Regions from separate parts of the Shewanella sp. ZOR0012 genome, predicted to be linked through region 4. Evidence: predicted binding sites of a transcription regulator. Region 4 holds the regulator's gene; each other region holds the start of a gene.
What was found. The regulator sigma-54, encoded in region 4, starts transcription at its own class of promoters, with help from an activator protein. The targets are predictions, from matches to a motif close to GTTGGCACGNNNNTNGNNT.
Positions count from the first base shown of each region.

Region 1: L976_RS20085 (nitric-oxide reductase large subunit) is a predicted target of sigma-54. The motif match lies at 1,378-1,396, and genes of this name have one in related genera.
Region 2: L976_RS22760 (DUF1328 domain-containing protein) is a predicted target of sigma-54. The motif match lies at 1,969-1,987, and genes of this name have one in related genera.
Region 3: L976_RS09840 (TorF family putative porin) is a predicted target of sigma-54. The motif match lies at 1,894-1,912, and genes of this name have one in related genera.

Region 1 covers NZ_JTLE01000094.1:4,186,010-4,190,417, reverse strand. The annotation lists gene L976_RS20090 (potassium/proton antiporter) at 1-820, opposite strand, end outside; gene L976_RS20085 (nitric-oxide reductase large subunit) at 1,441-3,726, shown strand; gene norR (nitric oxide reductase transcriptional regulator NorR) at 3,915-4,408, shown strand, end outside.
Region 2 covers NZ_JTLE01000094.1:1,766,200-1,770,607, forward strand. The annotation lists gene L976_RS09435 (diacylglycerol kinase family protein) at 1-1,228, opposite strand, end outside; gene L976_RS09440 (hypothetical protein) at 1,383-1,577, opposite strand; gene L976_RS22760 (DUF1328 domain-containing protein) at 1,620-1,796, opposite strand; gene L976_RS09450 (hypothetical protein) at 2,556-3,716, shown strand; gene pfaD (eicosapentaenoate synthase subunit PfaD) at 4,059-4,408, opposite strand, start outside.
Region 3 covers NZ_JTLE01000094.1:1,880,739-1,885,146, reverse strand. The annotation lists gene L976_RS09855 (hypothetical protein) at 41-424, shown strand; gene L976_RS09850 (response regulator) at 498-1,295, shown strand; gene L976_RS09845 (HU family DNA-binding protein) at 1,392-1,715, shown strand; gene L976_RS09840 (TorF family putative porin) at 2,004-2,696, shown strand; gene rimK (30S ribosomal protein S6--L-glutamate ligase) at 2,742-3,647, opposite strand; gene L976_RS09830 (putative bifunctional diguanylate cyclase/phosphodiesterase) at 3,798-4,408, opposite strand, start outside.
Region 4 covers NZ_JTLE01000094.1:3,573,794-3,578,201, forward strand. The annotation lists gene mgtE (magnesium transporter) at 1-26, opposite strand, end outside; gene L976_RS17255 (HPr family phosphocarrier protein) at 216-491, opposite strand; gene rapZ (RNase adapter RapZ) at 478-1,332, opposite strand; gene ptsN (PTS IIA-like nitrogen regulatory protein PtsN) at 1,329-1,772, opposite strand; gene hpf (ribosome hibernation promoting factor) at 1,775-2,062, opposite strand; gene L976_RS17275 (RNA polymerase factor sigma-54) at 2,091-3,566, opposite strand; gene lptB (LPS export ABC transporter ATP-binding protein) at 3,673-4,404, opposite strand; gene lptA (lipopolysaccharide transport periplasmic protein LptA) at 4,401-4,408, opposite strand, start outside.

The DNA of each region.
Region 1 (4,408 bases), 610 kb from region 4:
CATCCAATACGTTTAATATCGCATGACGTCCACGAGTTGGCTTATTACCGAGGAATAGGCCAACTAAGTAAATCGACAGAATGCCACTGCCACCTAGCTTGTTCGATGCAGCGTAAATAATAAGGCCGCCACTGAGCACGAGAATCGAATATAGACCTTCAGCGAGTTGACTTAAGTTCACCAATTTCCATAGCAGCCAGCCACCACCCAAGCCTAATAAAATTCCCAGCCCAAATTGTTTAATAAAGCTAATCAGCATAAAGCTTGCAGAGAGCTCGGCATCGACATTGCCGAGAATGGCAATCAAGGTGACAGTTAAAAATACCGCCATAGGGTCGTTACTACCCGATTCGATTTCCAGCGTTGCTCCAACCCGCTCATTAAGGCTGCGTCCCTTTAACAGTGAGAATACCGCCGCCGCATCGGTAGAGCCGACAATAGCTCCCACAAGCAAACCTTGTAGCCAATGTAAGTCAAATAGCCACGCAGCCATAATGCCTGTGATACTGGTGGTGATCGCCACCCCAAAGGTTGCCAAGGATAACGCAGGCCACAGTGCGACCCTGAAGCTCGCGACCCGAGTGCGCATACCGCCATCGAGCAAAATAATGGCTAAGGCTAAGTTACTGACAAGATAAGCGGTTGAATAATCATCGAAGAGAATACCGCCGGGACCATCTTCACCAGCAAGAATACCTACGGCGAGGAAAATTAATAAGATAGGAATCCCAAGACGGGATGACATGGGACTAAGCAAAACACTCACGGCAGTAAGTAAGGCACCGATCAGAAAAAAACTATTGATGGAATCTGCATCCACACATGCCTCCTTAAATGCTGCTGGCTCAGCTAAACGATAGCAAAAACACCTAGATTAAAAATGACTCAATTAAAAATTTCAGTGTTTCTATACTAGCATAAAAAATGCAGATTATTGGAGTTTTAAATATTAAATTTCAATAATCTACACTAAAATAATCATCAACAGTAACTTTAGGCTAATTTTCAGATAAAAACACATAAAAAGACAAATACAACCAGAACATCAAACTATAAGCATAAATAAAATAAAGCCTATATTTATCAAGTTCTTTAAAAAATAAATCCGACACAAACTTTCCATTTTTAATCAAAAAAATATCGGTAACCATCTAAAAAGACACTATATCGATAAAAACATACACCTAACTATATTTATCGCCGCAATACCTTGAAAGAGCACATTAAATTGAATAGTTCATTGTGTTATCAACATTGGCCCACCAATGACTGTTATAAAGACAATTAATGTCATTATGACAACCTTTATTGCTATCAAAAAGACACTACTAAGAATTTAAATTAAATTTTTTTCCTTTATTTTCAATAACAAAAATACTTGGCACATATTGCGCAATAGCAAATTACAGGTATCAAAATGACGTTGGATTAAGGGGATTTATGAGCAAACAAAAACTCACCGCTATCGCACTATTATTAGTGTTGATTGCCTCATTTACTGTACTACTGAGCGTAGGCAGTGAAATTTATCGAGAAAAACCACCCATTCCCAGTGCATTTGTCGATGTGAATGGCCAAGTTATCTTTAGTGAACATGATATAGAACAAGGTCAATTAGTATGGCGCTCAATGGGCGGCCATCAACTCGGTTCGATTTGGGGACATGGCTCCTATGTCGCCCCCGATTGGACCGCAGACTGGTTACATAGAGAAGCCCAAGCTTGGCTCGACCTGCGCGCCAAGCAACAATATCAAACGCCTTTCGAGCAACTAGGTTCCCAAGAAAAAGCGGGGCTTGAACAAGCATTAAGGGATGATTTACGCCATAACAGTGTTGAACAACAGATCGATGGTACTCAGCTTATCAGGCTATCGACCACACGGGTAGAAGCAATTCGCACGGTTAATCAACACTATTTATCCTTGTTTGGTGATGACCCTAAACTCAGTTCACTACGCGAACAATACGCCATGAAAGAGGGCACAGTGCCCGATGTTACACGCCGTGAACAACTTAATGCGTTCCTATTTTGGGGGGCTTGGGCTGCCATCACTGAACGCCCCGATGCCCCCTATACATACACCAATAACTGGCCGTTCGATCCTCAATTAGGCAATACTCCCACCTCGGATAATATTGTCTGGTCGATACTCAGTATCGTGACCCTGATAGCGGGTATTGGTGGATTGCTATGGCACCATGCCAGCGGTAAGCACGAAAGCCTGCCTAAGCCGTCGGAACAAGACCCGCTGTTTTTCACTAAACCAACCGCTTCACAAAAAGCCGTCGGCAAATACTTCATTACGGCGATAGGTCTCTTTTTACTGCAAATTTTACTCGGAGGTATTACCGCTCACTATGCGGTAGAAGGCCAAGAGTTTTATGGTTTACCTATTGCGGAAATACTCCCCTATTCAGTAACGCGTACTTGGCACACCCAATTAGCCGTATTTTGGATCGCAACTGCTTGGTTAGGTACAGGGCTGTATATTGCACCTGCGTTATCGGGCTATGAACCCAAATATCAACGAATAGGCGTTAACGTACTCTGGGTAGCCTTAGTGGTGGTTGTGCTCGGTTCAATGGCGGGCGAATGGATTGGGGTACAACAGTATTTTGACCTCGATATGAACTTTCTCTTTGGCCATCAAGGATATGAATACATAGATCTTGGTCGAGTATGGCAAATCTTACTCCTCGTTGGGTTATTGATTTGGCTCGCCCTAGTCACCGCCGCCATCAAACCCGCCCTCAAAGTTCAAGGCGAGATGCGCCCTGTTATTTGGGTACTCTATGCCTCCTGCGTCGCAATTGGTTTGTTCTATGGCGCCGGCCTCTTTATGGGCAAACACTCCAACTTAGCGATTGCAGAATACTGGCGTTGGTGGGTAGTACATCTGTGGGTTGAGGGCTTCTTCGAAACCTTTGCGACTGCCGTTATCGCCTTAATGCTGGTACGTTTGGGCTTAATCCGTGGCCGTAGCGCCAACGGTGCGGTCTTGTTTACAACGGTAATCTTCTTAACCGGTGGTTTAATCGGCACTTTACACCACCTCTATTTTACTGGCACACCAACCTCGGTTATCGCCTGGGGCGCAATTTTCTCGGCCTTAGAAGTGGTGCCTTTAGCCATCATAGGTTTTGAAGCAATGGAAACCTACCGCTTGCGTAAAGCCAGTCCATGGATGCAGCGTTATCACTGGGCGATTATGTTCTTTGTGGCTACCGCGTTTTGGAACTTAGTCGGTGCCGGTATGCTAGGCTTCTTAATCAACCCGCCAATCTCGCTCTATTACATTCAAGGGTTAAATACCACTGCCACACATGGTCACGCCGCCTTTATGGGGGTTTATGGCATGCTCGGCATGGGATTAATGCTTTTCTGTCTGCGCGGTCTAACTGGCAATATGCAGTGGAATGACAAAATGCTCAAAGGCGCCTTCTGGAGCCTCAATATTGGCCTAGCGGCTATGGTGTTTATGTCACTATTACCTGTAGGGATTACGCAGTTTTTTGCGGTCATCGACCACGGCTATTGGTATGCCCGCTCGCCAGAGGTCATTCATAGTCCGCTGGTTGAAAGACTGGTATGGATGCGTATGTTTGGGGATATCATCTTCAGTATCGGCGGATTATTGATGGGCACCTTCTTATTTGACTTAATTAGAAAAGCCCTGAATAAACCTGCAAAGTTACAAGGGGAACAATTACTACCAGACCACTAACACCAGACTAAATACCGGTTAGTCCCACACCAAGGTGCCATTGCTGGCACCTTGGTTGCCTAATCTCTAGCAGCTACGTTGCGGTGAGTCATTCCTGCATACATTTTGCTGTTAGTCGTGTTTAAACTACATGTGTCAATATAACAATCAATGGTATAAATCAGGGTAATCTAGCTGCTGGAGTTTTTATGGCCCTTAGTCAAACCGATCTTACCCGTATCGCCCTCGATATCACCTCAGGTTTAGCCCATAGAGACCGATTCTCACGGCTGCTCAACACCGTTAGAGAAAACTTACACTGTGATGCCGCTGCGCTACTCACGTTTCATGGTCAGTATTTTACCCCACTCGCCATCGATGGTTTGAATGATGACGTACTAGGCAGACGTTTTATCCTTAATGAGCACCCAAGGCTTGAGGCTATTGCCCGTGCGGGGGATATAGTGCGCTTCCCAGCTGACAGCGAACTTGCAGACCCTTACGATGGTTTAATCCCCAATCAAACAGGCGCATTAAAAGTGCATGCCTGTATCGGACTACCGTTATTTGCCGATGAACAGCTTATCGGGGCCGTAACTATCGATGCTTTTAATCCTCTGCAATTTGATCAATTCAGCAATGCCGAGCTACGCAGTTTAAGTGCCATTGCAGCAGCATCTTTAAGTAATGCTTTACTGGTTGA
Region 2 (4,408 bases), 1.8 Mb from region 4:
CGCGCCACAAACCATCGAGGTAGGCGAGTTGGCCGAGAGCATTTTTACGCTCGCGGCTCGCCGACTCAATCATTTGCTGCTCAAACCCAATGCCGACCAGCAGCAACACCAGTCGCTCATTGCAACGCGCCGTGTCTATGGTCTGTGTCTGGCCTTGGATAATATTATCAAGGGCTTGGGAGACAGCATTCAGCTTACTGCTTAAACCAAAGAGGGCGTGTGACAGGGCATTGGTGGTGCCTAACGGGATAATGCCTAAGGTGATATCGGTGTCGATAATCTCCGCAGCGACCTCAGTGACTGTGCCATCGCCCCCGCAAGCGATGATGATATCGGCGCCCTGAAGCCGGGCTTTTTTCGCTTGGGTTTGGGCGCTAATCTCTGGCGTGGTGAGCGCTAACTGCACCTCAAAATAGCGTTTCAGTTCAGTACAAATTTGTTCGCCATGGGTCTGCCATTTACCCGCGCCAGAGACGGGATTGGCGATAATCCAGGCTCGCTTATGCAGTTTGATTTCCCCTTGAGTGTACATCTGCTCCAGCGCTTTAAGTTGCCAGCGATTTAACCCTGCGGTTTTACGAATGCTTTTAATCTGTTGCAGCACCTCGGCAAAGCTGAGCTCGGGGCGGCGGCACACAAGATAAGCGGCCAGCACCATTACGGATCGCCCGCGGCCGAGCGCACAGTGGATTAATACCCGCTTTTGGGCGCGTACTTGACGGTGTAACCAGTTAATCGCCTGATTTAATTGGGCGCTAGTCGGCACACTGTGGTCAAGAATAGGGATATTCAGATAGTCGATATGATCCTCATACAGGGACACATCGAGGCCGTCAAATTCGGCGGTGACATCTAAAATGGCGGTAATGCCATAACGATTTAGTTTAGGTAAATCGGCAGCGCTTAAGCGGCTACCCAAGTACAGATATTTATCAATGGCTTGCATTGAAGGCACGCTATCACGGCGCCGCGCCCAGAGATTATAGAGTCGGCATCCTAGTAAAAATGGAATAAAGCCCCAACGAATATACCAAGGGATGGAACCATCCTGACGTTTTCTAAAAATACTGGCGAGATTAAACCAATAGGCCGAGCCGACAAGGGCGAGGGATAGGCTGCTCCATGCCCAAATAAAGGTGAGGATAGGGGAGTGCCCCGTTACGGCGAAATAGCCAAATAACAGCGCTCCGAACAGGTAGAAATACTTAATGTGGATCCTACTCAGCATTGGCATCTCCTCCATCGATAAACGGCGAGCCTCAGGGAAACCCACTTTATCGTAACCAATGACTGTCGCGATAAAGTGGCTCGGTGGTACTCAATTGAACTGTGGTTATCCTGATAGGCTCGTTTGTGGGACTCACTACTCGCTGTCATCCGTTTTAGCAGCGCGTATCTTTCGCTTTAACGCCTTCTTTCAGTTCTTCACAGGCATCTTCAATTGCATTGCCGGTATCAGTGATGGCTTCATCGATTTTTTCGCCTGCATCCTCGGCGTGGTTGTCGCTACAGGCTGACAATCCAAAGGTTAATAATAAGGCTAAAAATGCAGTGGTAATTATGGTCATAGGTTTCATATTGAGGTCATAGGTTTCATATTGATTCTCCTTTTATCCAATTTAAGCGCGTGGTGCCTTGCCCTTAAGGGCATTGACCAGCAGGGAAATCACAAGTAATACAATAAATAGGAAGAAAATAATCTTTGCGATCCCCGCTGCGGCGCCAGCGATCCCCGTAAATCCAAACAGTCCGGCGATAATGGCCACAACCAGAAACATTAAGGTCCAACCTAACATAGCCGCCTCCTTTGTCTTATTTCGGTTTTTCTGTCTTCTCTCACTCTGCATGTTTACGTCGAGTGAGCTAGTGGAGTTCGTTGTTGAGAGCTAGTGAAGTAAGTTGAATGTGCTAAGTTGCGTCTTACATACCGTTATCACTCAATCCCGCAATAAACTCACAAAGGAGATATTGCGAGCTTAATGCCAACTTTGAAATTCTTGGTTAATCTACTGATTATTAGTGTAATTTTTAAATGTCGTATTGGCGGGAGTATTTGCTGATATAAGCGAGATAGGCAATTTTTACCTGCGATTCGGTAAGAGTTGCCATTAGAAAATTGTGAGAAACAGCATAATGGCTTTGGAGGAGTCCGAGAGGGTATGATGTTGTTGGTTTAGAATGGGTAGTAATATTTTCTGTCCAGAATTTTCACCTTAGCTGATAGCTACTTATTGGTGTTAGTTCGAAAACTATCACTGCTGAGTACCACCCAAGCACTACGGGATGACTTATCTCGTCCGAAACATGCCATTCTTGAATTAAATTAACTCAATTTATTGCCTTGGATACTGTCTCGCGTTCTGATAACTCTCATTCAAGTCATTTAAAGCAAGAGCAATTTGTAGGTGAATTAAAGATTCTACATTTATTTTTTAAAAGATAATTTTTCATCTTCACAGTGGTCGTGATTTTTATACTAATGATGTATTTTATGTACTAAGGCTACATGGCAATATTATATCTTTAATAGAGTTTGGACGAAATTGTAAATGAGGATGTTAAAGTTTTTTCATGGTGTTTTTTTAATTTTTCCGCTTATCAGCTTTTTTTCATATGGTTCCATAACCTCAAAGACTGCAGCATACGTATGTCATAATTGTAGCAATGCAGATTTTATTAGCTTAGTGAAAAAAGAGGCTCTTTCGAATAACTGTAATTTTACAACATCAAAAGGAGGGGCTTCTCAAGACGAAAAGGGTTGTTATAAGCAAAATGAAAAAATGATTGTAGTAAATCCCACTGCAAAAATTGCAAGCAAGTTTATTGTCCAATCCACGGGAAAATTGGGTGGCAGTGAGATAAAGTCATTACCATTAACACAAGGTGAGAAGAATGATTTAGACATATTTTATCAAATTGATAATTCATTCATTCAACTTAGTTCGAAATCAATTGTGACTTATGCTGGAGAATATGATAACAGCAATTTAAATAAGAAAACGCCATCTGCAAAGTTTGATCAAAAGTTTGATTATAATAAAAATGCCCAGTGTAGTATGTCATCTTTCCCAACTGATTTTTTTACATCAAAAGATTATAAACAACGAGTGTTAAATGAGCTTGGTGCTTTAATGAAGGCAAGTTTAAAGGATCTAACTTGGACGCAGTTTGTTGGTGACTTTAAGGATAAAGATCTGACAGGGCTGAATCTAGAGCTTACTGATGTTGATATTATTTTTAATCATAGTAATGCTAGAAAAATATTTGTGCATGTGATTTATGACAAAAATGATTACCGTGTTGCTCCAGATAATAGACTAACTTTTAGTGTTTCATATGTAGGTGAATATTATAGGGAAGGGAATAAAAATATAAGTTTTATTTTTGAATTAGAGCCAGATCTTTCTTATGCTGGAGGTGTTTCAATTAGTGACCTTTTCACACCATCAGGTAGTGATAATTCAGTGCGATTTTATGGGGATAAGGTTGATCCATGCCTAGTGCAATTTTTTGAACTAAACAAAACTCAAGCCACTACACAAACTCCTCTGTCTAATGATGAAATATATGGCCATTGGGCAGGTGTTCTAGATGAGGGCGGTGGGAAAATTTGTCGCTTGCGGACGCCTATACGTGGCTATTCAGGATATGGATGCTTCACAGATAAAAACGAGGTGCAAGATCTGACTTATGAGTATATGGGGTTATGTAATTAAGTTTTTTAGGATTCTAATTCATAAAAAGCTTAGGCACTTAACAAAAAGCTAGGCTTGATGTTATTCATAATGATATGACAGATAGATTCATTTTATATCGATTTAGCTCCATTAAACGCCATAGCTTGCAGGCGAGGATTGTCGCGCTACGTTCTGTGACAGAGTGGGCCATCGGAAAAATGGATTTTTCCGTTGAGCCCCTAGGATGGGTTTACGGCGTGCCACTGAAGTGACAATGCAGAGCGGAAACGGAACTCCAATCGGTTTTAAGCCCAAAAAATGAATGTAAAAAAGCGGGTTAAGTTTTCACTTAACCCGCTCGATAAGGTTTAGCAAAGCGAATTAGCAGCGTTGTAGTGGTTTCCAGCGTTGCAGGCTGACTGGAATACTTATCCCTTGGGATAACAACAGGTTAATCCGTGCTTGGTAGGCGGCGCCTTGCATTAAATGCTTCGCCAAATCCACTGCATTGCGCTCGCGGTAATCATCTAAATAACTGCCTTTTGCCCAAGCATTAAAGGCGCCGAGGGCGGGGCCTGCCCAAATCTGGTAATCCATTTCGCGGCCAACTTCGCCCGTATTCGACCAGCGGCTCGAAAGACCCAAATACCAACGGAAAATCAGTGCCATTTTGCGTTTTGGATTATCCAGCGCGCGTTCAATTTGCTTAGGATCGCGCTCATTAAAGTGCG
Region 3 (4,408 bases), 1.7 Mb from region 4:
ACACTTGCTCCACTTCACATTAGCCAGTAACCCTAACTTTATGCCTAAACGCCTAATCCTATTGATAACCCTTTATACTCTGTTTGCCATTGTTGCCCTGCTACGTGCGGTTGCCACGGGTTCATTCGATCTCTTTAGCTTAGGTGTATTGCCCGTGTTGTTTGGCATACTGACGCAAGCACCTTGGTCTAGCTTAGTGCTCAAAATTTACCTTGGATTACAAACATTAGGCCTGTCAGCACTCGGTGTCACAGCCATTATCGCCTATCAGATTACACCTCAAGACGTTAAAGTGGTGGTAGAGGGTCATAACATCCCGATGTTACCGCTGGTGCTGTCTATCATTGCCCTGCTATTAGTAGAGTATTGGATCGCATTTTCACGGGTAACCCGTGATTATTTAACTGCAAAATTGAAAGCTTGATTTAATGTGTTGCGAAGCAGTTATTTCTCGCCTAAGTTAACGCCTTTCTAAAAAAGCCCAATAGCTTGTGACTATGACTCATTTATCGCCTAACGAATTATCGATGCTTATTATTGAGCCATCGGAAACCCAGCGCCGCATTATCATCAAGCGCTTACAGCAAGAAGGCATTGTTAGCATCGAAAATGCTGCCAATATTGAAGAGGCTAAAAGACTCATTGCTCGACACAAACCCGATCTCATTGCCAGTGCAATGCATTTTGAAGATGGAACAGCGACCGAGTTTTTGAACTACCTGCGCAGCAAAAGTGAATATAAAGATATTCAATTTATGCTGATCTCAAGTGAATGTCGCCGTGAACAATTGGAGATTTTCCGCCAGTCTGGCGTAGTCGCGATTCTGCCAAAACCTTTTAATGCCGAACACTTAGGCAAGGCGCTAAATGCGACCATCGATTTGCTCAGCCACGATGAACTCGACTTAAGCCACTTCGATGTGCACGATGTACGCGTGCTTGTGGTTGATGACAGTCGCATGGCACGTAATGTGATCAAGCGAACTATTGGTAATTTGGGGATAAAACTGATTACCGAAGCAGAAGATGGTGCGCAAGCCATTGAATTAATGCGTCATAATATGTTTGATTTAATTATCACTGATTACAATATGCCCAGCGTTGATGGACTGGCATTAACGCAATTTATCCGCAATGAAAGTCAACAATCCCACGTGCCTATTTTAATGGTCTCGTCTGAGGCTAACGATACACATTTAAGTAATGTATCTCAGGCTGGGGTGAATGCCCTGTGTGACAAGCCCTTCGAACCCAAATTGGTTAAGCAACTCTTATATCAGTTGCTCGAAGAATAAAACCTAAGTCACGAATGGCGCAAATACCCTCCAATTTTGTTACTTCGATGACACAAGCCCGCAGCAAAGGGCTTTCCAACGCTTTAACCTTGTGGCATGTTAGGCTCGCTGACTTACATAAATCTACGGAAAGAAGAGACAATAAAAATGAACAAAACTGAACTTATCGCCAAAATTGCAGAAAATGCCGATATCACCAAAGCTGAAGCAGCACGAGCATTGAAATCTTTCGAAGCGGCGATTACTGAATCAATGAAAAACGGTGACAAAATCTCTATCGTCGGATTTGGCTCCTTTGAAACAGCGACTCGTGCAGCTCGTACTGGTCGTAACCCACAAACGGGCAAAGAAATCCAAATTGCGGAAGCGACTGTACCTAAGTTTAAAGCGGGTAAAACCCTGCGTGATAGTGTGAACTAATTCGCTCGACATTGATTTTATAAAACGCCTCCTCTGTGAGGCGTTTTTTTGCCCTCACGAAAGCATGAAAGATGATTTTTTGCACAAACACAGTGCGTTCACCGCTCTATTTTTGAGCATTTTAAAACATTTAATTAACATAAATTATGTAACCAATTGTTTTTAAAGATGTTCAAATAATGGCATGTGATTAGCAACTCCCTTATCAGAAAAAACCATGATGCACCAATGTCGCCGTATTTAAGTGGCATGAGTGAATCGATAAATAAGTCAATCGAGGGGATGAGTATGAGAAAATCACTGTACAGCGTTTTGGCATTATCGACGGGATTATTACTAACCACTAACGTCTTTGCGGCGGTATCCGGCAATATTGGCGGCACATCAAACTATCTATGGCGCGGAGTGACTCAAACCAATGATGCGGTCGCGATCCAAGGCGGTCTTGACTACAGTCATGACTCAGGATTTTATGCGGGTACGTGGGCATCAAATGTCGATTTTGGCAATGACACTAGCTACGAGTTAGACCTCTATGCTGGTTACGGTGGCAACATCACCGACGATCTCAGCTATGATTTTGGCTATCTCTATTATGCCTACCCCGATGCCGAAGGCAGCATCGATTTTGGTGAGCTCCACGGGGCTATTACCTGGAAGTGGGTCGAACTCAGTTATTCCCACGTGATCAATGCGGGTGATGACGTAGCGGCGGAACCACTCGATAACAAAGATATGAGTTATCTTGCCGCCACAGCATCTTTCCCTTTAACCGAGAAACTTAGCCTGTCATTCCACTATGGCTACTCCACGGGCGATGTGGTTGAAGCTTGGTTTGGTGAGGATAACTATGCCGATTACAACGTAACACTTAGTGCAGATACCAGCATGGGCACAGTCTCTTTTATGGTATCAGATACTGATCTGGCTGATGACGATGCTAAAATCGCTTTAGGTTACTCCTATAGCTTTGATTTATAAAACAAAGAACTAAGAAACACGCCGCGTTAATCGCGGCGTTTTTTATTAAGCGATCACCGCCCGATTCGACTTACGTGCTAACACCATTTTCTCAATATATTCCACAATAGGCTCAGTTACCGAAATACCCGTAGTTTGCTCAATACCTTCGATACCAGGAGCTGAGTTCACCTCAAGGATCAACGGGCCACGATTCGAACGTAAAATATCCACGCCTGCAACGACTAATCCCATCGCTTTAACAGCGGCAACGGCCATCTTGCGCTCTTCTGGCGTAATTTTCACTTTTTCACCACAGCCGCCTAAGTGTAAGTTTGAACGAAAATCGCCCTCTGGCCCCTGACGCTTCATCGAGGCCACCACTTTATCACCCACCACAAAACAGCGAATATCACTGCCGTTGGACTCTTGAATATACTCTTGCACCAAAATATTGGCTTTGAGCCCTAAAAAGGCTTCAATCACGCTCTCAGCGGCGGTTTTCGTTTCCGCTAATACCACCCCAATCCCCTGCGTACCTTCGAGTAACTTGATCACTAAAGGAGCACCGCCCACCATATTAATGAGATCAGGAATATCATTGGGTTTATTGGCAAATCCAGTGATAGGCATACCAATGCCTTTACGTGAAAGTAATTGCAGAGCACGTAACTTATCCCGCGAGCGTGCTATCGAAATTGAATCGTTGGCGGCAAATACACCCATCATTTCAAACTGGCGCACGACTGCGCAGCCATAAAAGGTCACACTGGCATGAATACGCGGAATAATGGCATCAAACCCTGTTAATTCTTCTCCCTGATAATGAATGCTAGGTTTAACGGAATTAATATTCATGTAGCAATTCAAGGTATTAATCACCACAGCCTCATGACCACGGCTTTCACAGGCGGCCACTAAACGTCGGGTGGAATACAATTCTGGAAACTGAGATAAAATACCGATTTTCATTACCAAATGACCAAATTAAACACAGTGATTGAAGCTCTGAGCACATTGCATCAGAAAGGGGCGCTGATATTTGTCTATTGCTCAGTGTAAAGCAAGAAAATATTCCTCACCAGACGAAAACCTAAGCCTTAGTCAAACGTAAGATAATCTTCACAATTTAGTGACTAACGGTGTAATGAACCTTGCTTCAAATTCGCTTGCCTCTAGAGGACGAGAAAAGAAGTATCCCTGTAATAGATTGCAGTGCCTTACTGTACAAAACTCCGCTTGCTCGAGGGTTTCAATTCCCTCGGCAACAGAGGTGACGTTAAAGCCATAGGCAAAGTTAAGCAACGCTGTGAGTAAACGAGTGTCCTTTTCGTCCTTATCGTAGGAAGCAATAAAACTTTTATCGATTTTTAACACGCTGATGGGGAACAACTTTATATGTTCAAGGGATGAAAATCCGGTACCAAAATCGTCCAACGCAAATCGCACTCCAAGTTGGGCTATTTTATCGAGGATCTTGGCATGTTCGTGGGGTTCTTCAATCAAACAGTTTTCGGTAATTTCCAACTCAAGTGCACTTGGCGCTAGCCCTGTCACGTTAAGAACATGGGCGATTTTCTCATATAAGTTGATATGCCCAATTTGAGATGCAGATAAGTTCACGGCAATGGTAAAGCGATGCCCTGTTGGTGCTAATTGGCTCAGCCAATATTGGGCCTGTCGGCAGGCTTCATACAATACCCAGTCACCGATTTCTTCCATTAACCCAATTT
Region 4 (4,408 bases):
AAACTGTCTGAGGCTTCTACAGGCATGTTTCCTCCATGGCGGCGGTGGATGGGTTGGCGTTTAGCTATTGAGGACTTAAGCCAAAGCGCAGCAGTACATTGTAATTTAGCGCACGGGAGGGCGTCGAGTCACAAATGTGTTTTACTGGTATAAGGTGCTGAAATCAAAACCAAACAGGATACTGAATACCGGCAGGGATCATCGAGATGATACCATCAGCAGGCTTCGTCAAACTTAGCGTCGATAAGGGCACAAATGGCATTAAGTGCAGGCTCGGCATCCGGGCCTTCGGCGATGAGGGTGATGGTTTTACCCATGCCCGTCTCGAGCATGAGTAAACCCAATACACTGGCGGCAGAGGCCTGTTTTTCACCTTGGATCAGCGTAATGCTGGCATCAAACTCAGAAGCAAGCACTACGAGCTTTGTGGCGGCGCGGGCATGTAAGCCGAGTTTATTGCAGATGGTGACTTGGCGCTCAAGTTTTGGCATGGCTCAACTCTCGATGGCGCGCATTGACTTTATGTTTGCCATTACTAAAACGTTTAGCTAGTTGCTCAGCTACATAGACTGAGCGGTGTTGGCCACCTGTGCAACCAATCGCAATCGTGAGATAGCTACGATTATTGCGCTCTAAATGGGGCAACCAGGTTTCGAGCAAATTCTCGATTTGCCAGATGAACTTATTCACCAGTGGCTGGCGATTTAAAAACTCCGCTACGGGTTCATCTAAACCGGTGAGAGGTCTAAGCTCCGGTTCCCAATGGGGATTTGGCAAAAAGCGCACATCAAACATAAAGTCAGCTTCGGTCGGCATACCATGCTTAAAACCGAAGGACTCGAAGTTGATCACCAGTTCCTTATCGACACTGCCAAGGAGTATTTGCCGCACTTGGTCGCTGAGTTCATAGATATTCAGATTCGAGGTATCTATATAGTGATCCATCTGCTGTGACAGCGGCTCGAGCAATTTGCCTTCAAGCTTGATGGCTTCTTGCAGTGACACTCGGCTCTTAGATAAGGGATGTAAGCGCCGCGTTTCACTGTAGCGTTTGAGCAACACTTTATCGCTGGAGTTTAAGAAGAAGCTGGTGAGTTCAGTGCCCGTAGGCAGGCTGGCAAGCTGTTTAACCAGCACTTTGTCTTGCTCTGGTAAATTGCGCACGTCAACACTGATAGCAACGAGATCGTTACTGCCTTTGAGCTGTTCAAGCAAACTGCCAATCAAAGGCAAAGGCAAATTATCGACACAATAGTAGCCGAGATCTTCAAGCACTCTAAGTGCGACCGATTTGCCTGAGCCTGAACGCCCTGACACTATGACCAGTTTCATCCAATGATTACCTGATAGAGTTCCGTTTCATCATGCGTCTTGCGCAATTGTTTTAATATTTGCTTGTCACTGAGCTTTTCAGCCATGCATGACAAGGTACTTAGGTGCTGCTGACATTGGTCGGCAGGCACGAGTAGTGCAAATAAAATATCGACGGGTTGTTTATCGATAGCATCAAAGGCTATCGGCTCCTCACATTTTATCAATATCGCTATGGGTTGTGTTATATCGGTTAATCGACCATGTGGAATGGCGATACCGTTACCTATACCTGTGCTACCCATCTTTTCGCGCGCCACGAGGCTTTCGAAGATCTCTTGAGATGAGAGGGTGGGGTACTGGGCAGCGGCTAAGTCGCTGATGAGTTCCAGTACCTTTTTCTTACTGCCCGGAGTGGCGCAGGTTGTGCACTCCGGCCGCAGTATGGTACGAAGTTCCATTGCTAGTGTTTTGTTAACTTCTCTTTGTGTTTAATAACCTGACGATCAAGTTTATCAATCAGGACGTCTATGGCAGCATACATATCTGCATGCTCTGAAGTCGCGAAGACTTCACCACCGGTGAGGTTGATTCTCGCTTCGGCAATCTGTTGCATTTTCTCAACATTGAGCACAACGTGCACATTATTGATCTGTTCGAAATGACGTTCAAGTTTTGAAAACTTTTCCTCAACATATGCCCGTAACGATTCAGTAATCTCGATATGGTGTCCACTTAGGTTTATTTGCATAGAAACGTCCTCCGATACTCACAATAGGCTATAAACTTTTACGCTGATTGGAAGGGGGAATAAGCATCGCTTCTCGGTACTTCGCAATGGTTCTGCGCGCAACGTTAATTCCCTGTTCTGCCAGAAGTTGAGCCATCTTGCTGTCGCTTAATGGTTTTTTCTGGTTTTCCGCTGCAACCAGTTTCTTAATGAAAGCTCTGATTGCTGTGGATGAGCACTCACCGCCATCATCCGTCCCGACGTGGCTTGAGAAGAAATATTTTAGTTCAAAAAGTCCTTTTGGGGTATGCATGTATTTTTGTGTGGTCACCCGTGAAATGGTGGACTCATGCATCTCTACCGCCTCGGCGATATCGTTTAGGACCATAGGTTTCATGGCTTCTTCACCGTATTCGAAGAAACCCTGTTGGTATTGCACTATGCAGTTTGCCACCTTGAGCAGTGTTTCGTTACGGCTTTCAAGGCTTTTAATAAACCACTTGGCTTCTTGCAGATGGCCACGAATAAATTGGCTATCAGCTTGATTTTTTGAACTTCGGGCCATTGCTGCATATTGCTGATTTACGTTGATTTTTGGCATGCAGTCAGGGTTTAATTCGACCACCCAACGGCCGTTTTTCTTCGACACCGATACATCGGGGATCACATATTCTTCATCGACAGGGGTGATGAGTAAACCGGGACGAGGGTTCAAGGTTTGGATCAGCGCAATACTGTCCCTTAACTCGTCCTCTTTCAGTTTGGTCTTACGCATTAACAGCCTAAAGTCGCGAGCGGCGATCAGATCTAAATGATCTTTGATCAGCATGCGGGCGTTTTCGATGTGAGGGGTATCAGGCGAAAAATGAGATAGCTGGATCAGTAAACATTCGCTTAAATCCCTTGCCGCGACACCAACGGGGTCGAAATGTTGAATACGCTTGAGCACGGCTTCAACTTCGTCGAGTTCAATCTCGGGATTGCCCATGGCTTCGAGGATATCTTCAGTGCTTTGAGTGAGATAACCTTGATCGTCAATGGCATCAATAATCGCGGTGGCAATGGCTAAATCGGTTTCAGAGAAGGGTGTGAGGTTTTTTTGCCATTCTAAATGTTCGTACAACCCCTCGCTAGTTTCCCCTTGGAAGGGCATGTCATCTTCACGGCTGGCGCCAGAACCTGAGTTTGGCGATGCGGTAAATACTTCATCCCAAGTGGTATCCATGGGTAACTCTTCGGGCAGAGATTCTTTGGTCAGCGACTCGGCAATGTCCACGGTGGAATTATCTTGTTCCTGTGGCTGGGCAGTCGTTTCGCTAAAGTCGGTATCGGCGATATCTTGCTTACGTTCGCTAGGCGCGTCAAATTGCTCCTCTTCCAGCTCGAGAAGAGGATTAGAGTCTAAGGCTTGCTGGATTTCTTGTTGCAGTTCCAATGACGACAGTTGCAGCAGGCGAATGGCCTGCTGAAGTTGTGGCGTCATGGTTAACTGTTGACCCAGTTTGAGCTGGAGTGACGCTTTCATGTTACCGCTGATCCCTAGGTTATTATTGTGAGTTTAGGTCGCTTGATATCATATGGATGGAGCCTAGCGCTCTCAAATTCAAGGCTTATTAGCTTTGTTTTAGTAACTATAGCCTGAATTGTTCACCTAAGTACACAGCCCTAACTTGCTGATTGTCTAAGATCTCTGCGGGTGTGCCCTCGGCAATAAGATTACCGTGACTCACAATGTAAGCATGTTCACAGACGTCTAAGGTCTCGCGCACATTGTGGTCTGTGATAAGTACTCCAAGGCCTCGGCTCTTAAGCTGCTCGATAATTTTCTTGATATCGATAACGGAGATCGGATCAACGCCCGCAAAGGGCTCATCAAGCAGAATAAACTTGGGGTTGGCCGCTAAGGCGCGGGCAATTTCGACGCGGCGACGTTCACCGCCCGATAAGGACATGCCTTGGCTGTCACGAATATGGGTGATATGGAACTCTTCTAGCAGTTGCTCTAGTGCTTCTTCGCGCTGGTCACTATTGAGCTCTTTACGGGTTTGCAGTACCGCCATGATGTTGTCGTGTACGGTTAATTTACGAAAGATACTCGCTTCCTGTGGTAGGTAACCAATACCTTTGCGGGCACGCAGATGCATAGGATCGGCGGTTAAATCATCATCGTCGATAAAGATATGGCCTTTATCGCTTTTAACTAAGCCCACGACCATGTAAAAGGTGGTGGTTTTACCCGCACCGTTAGGGCCGAGTAGACCGACGACTTGACCCGTTTTTACTGTCAGGCTGACATCTTTGACAACCTGGCGGCTTTTATAACTCTTGGCGAGATTCTGTGCTTTTAAGGTGATTTGGGTCATTTAG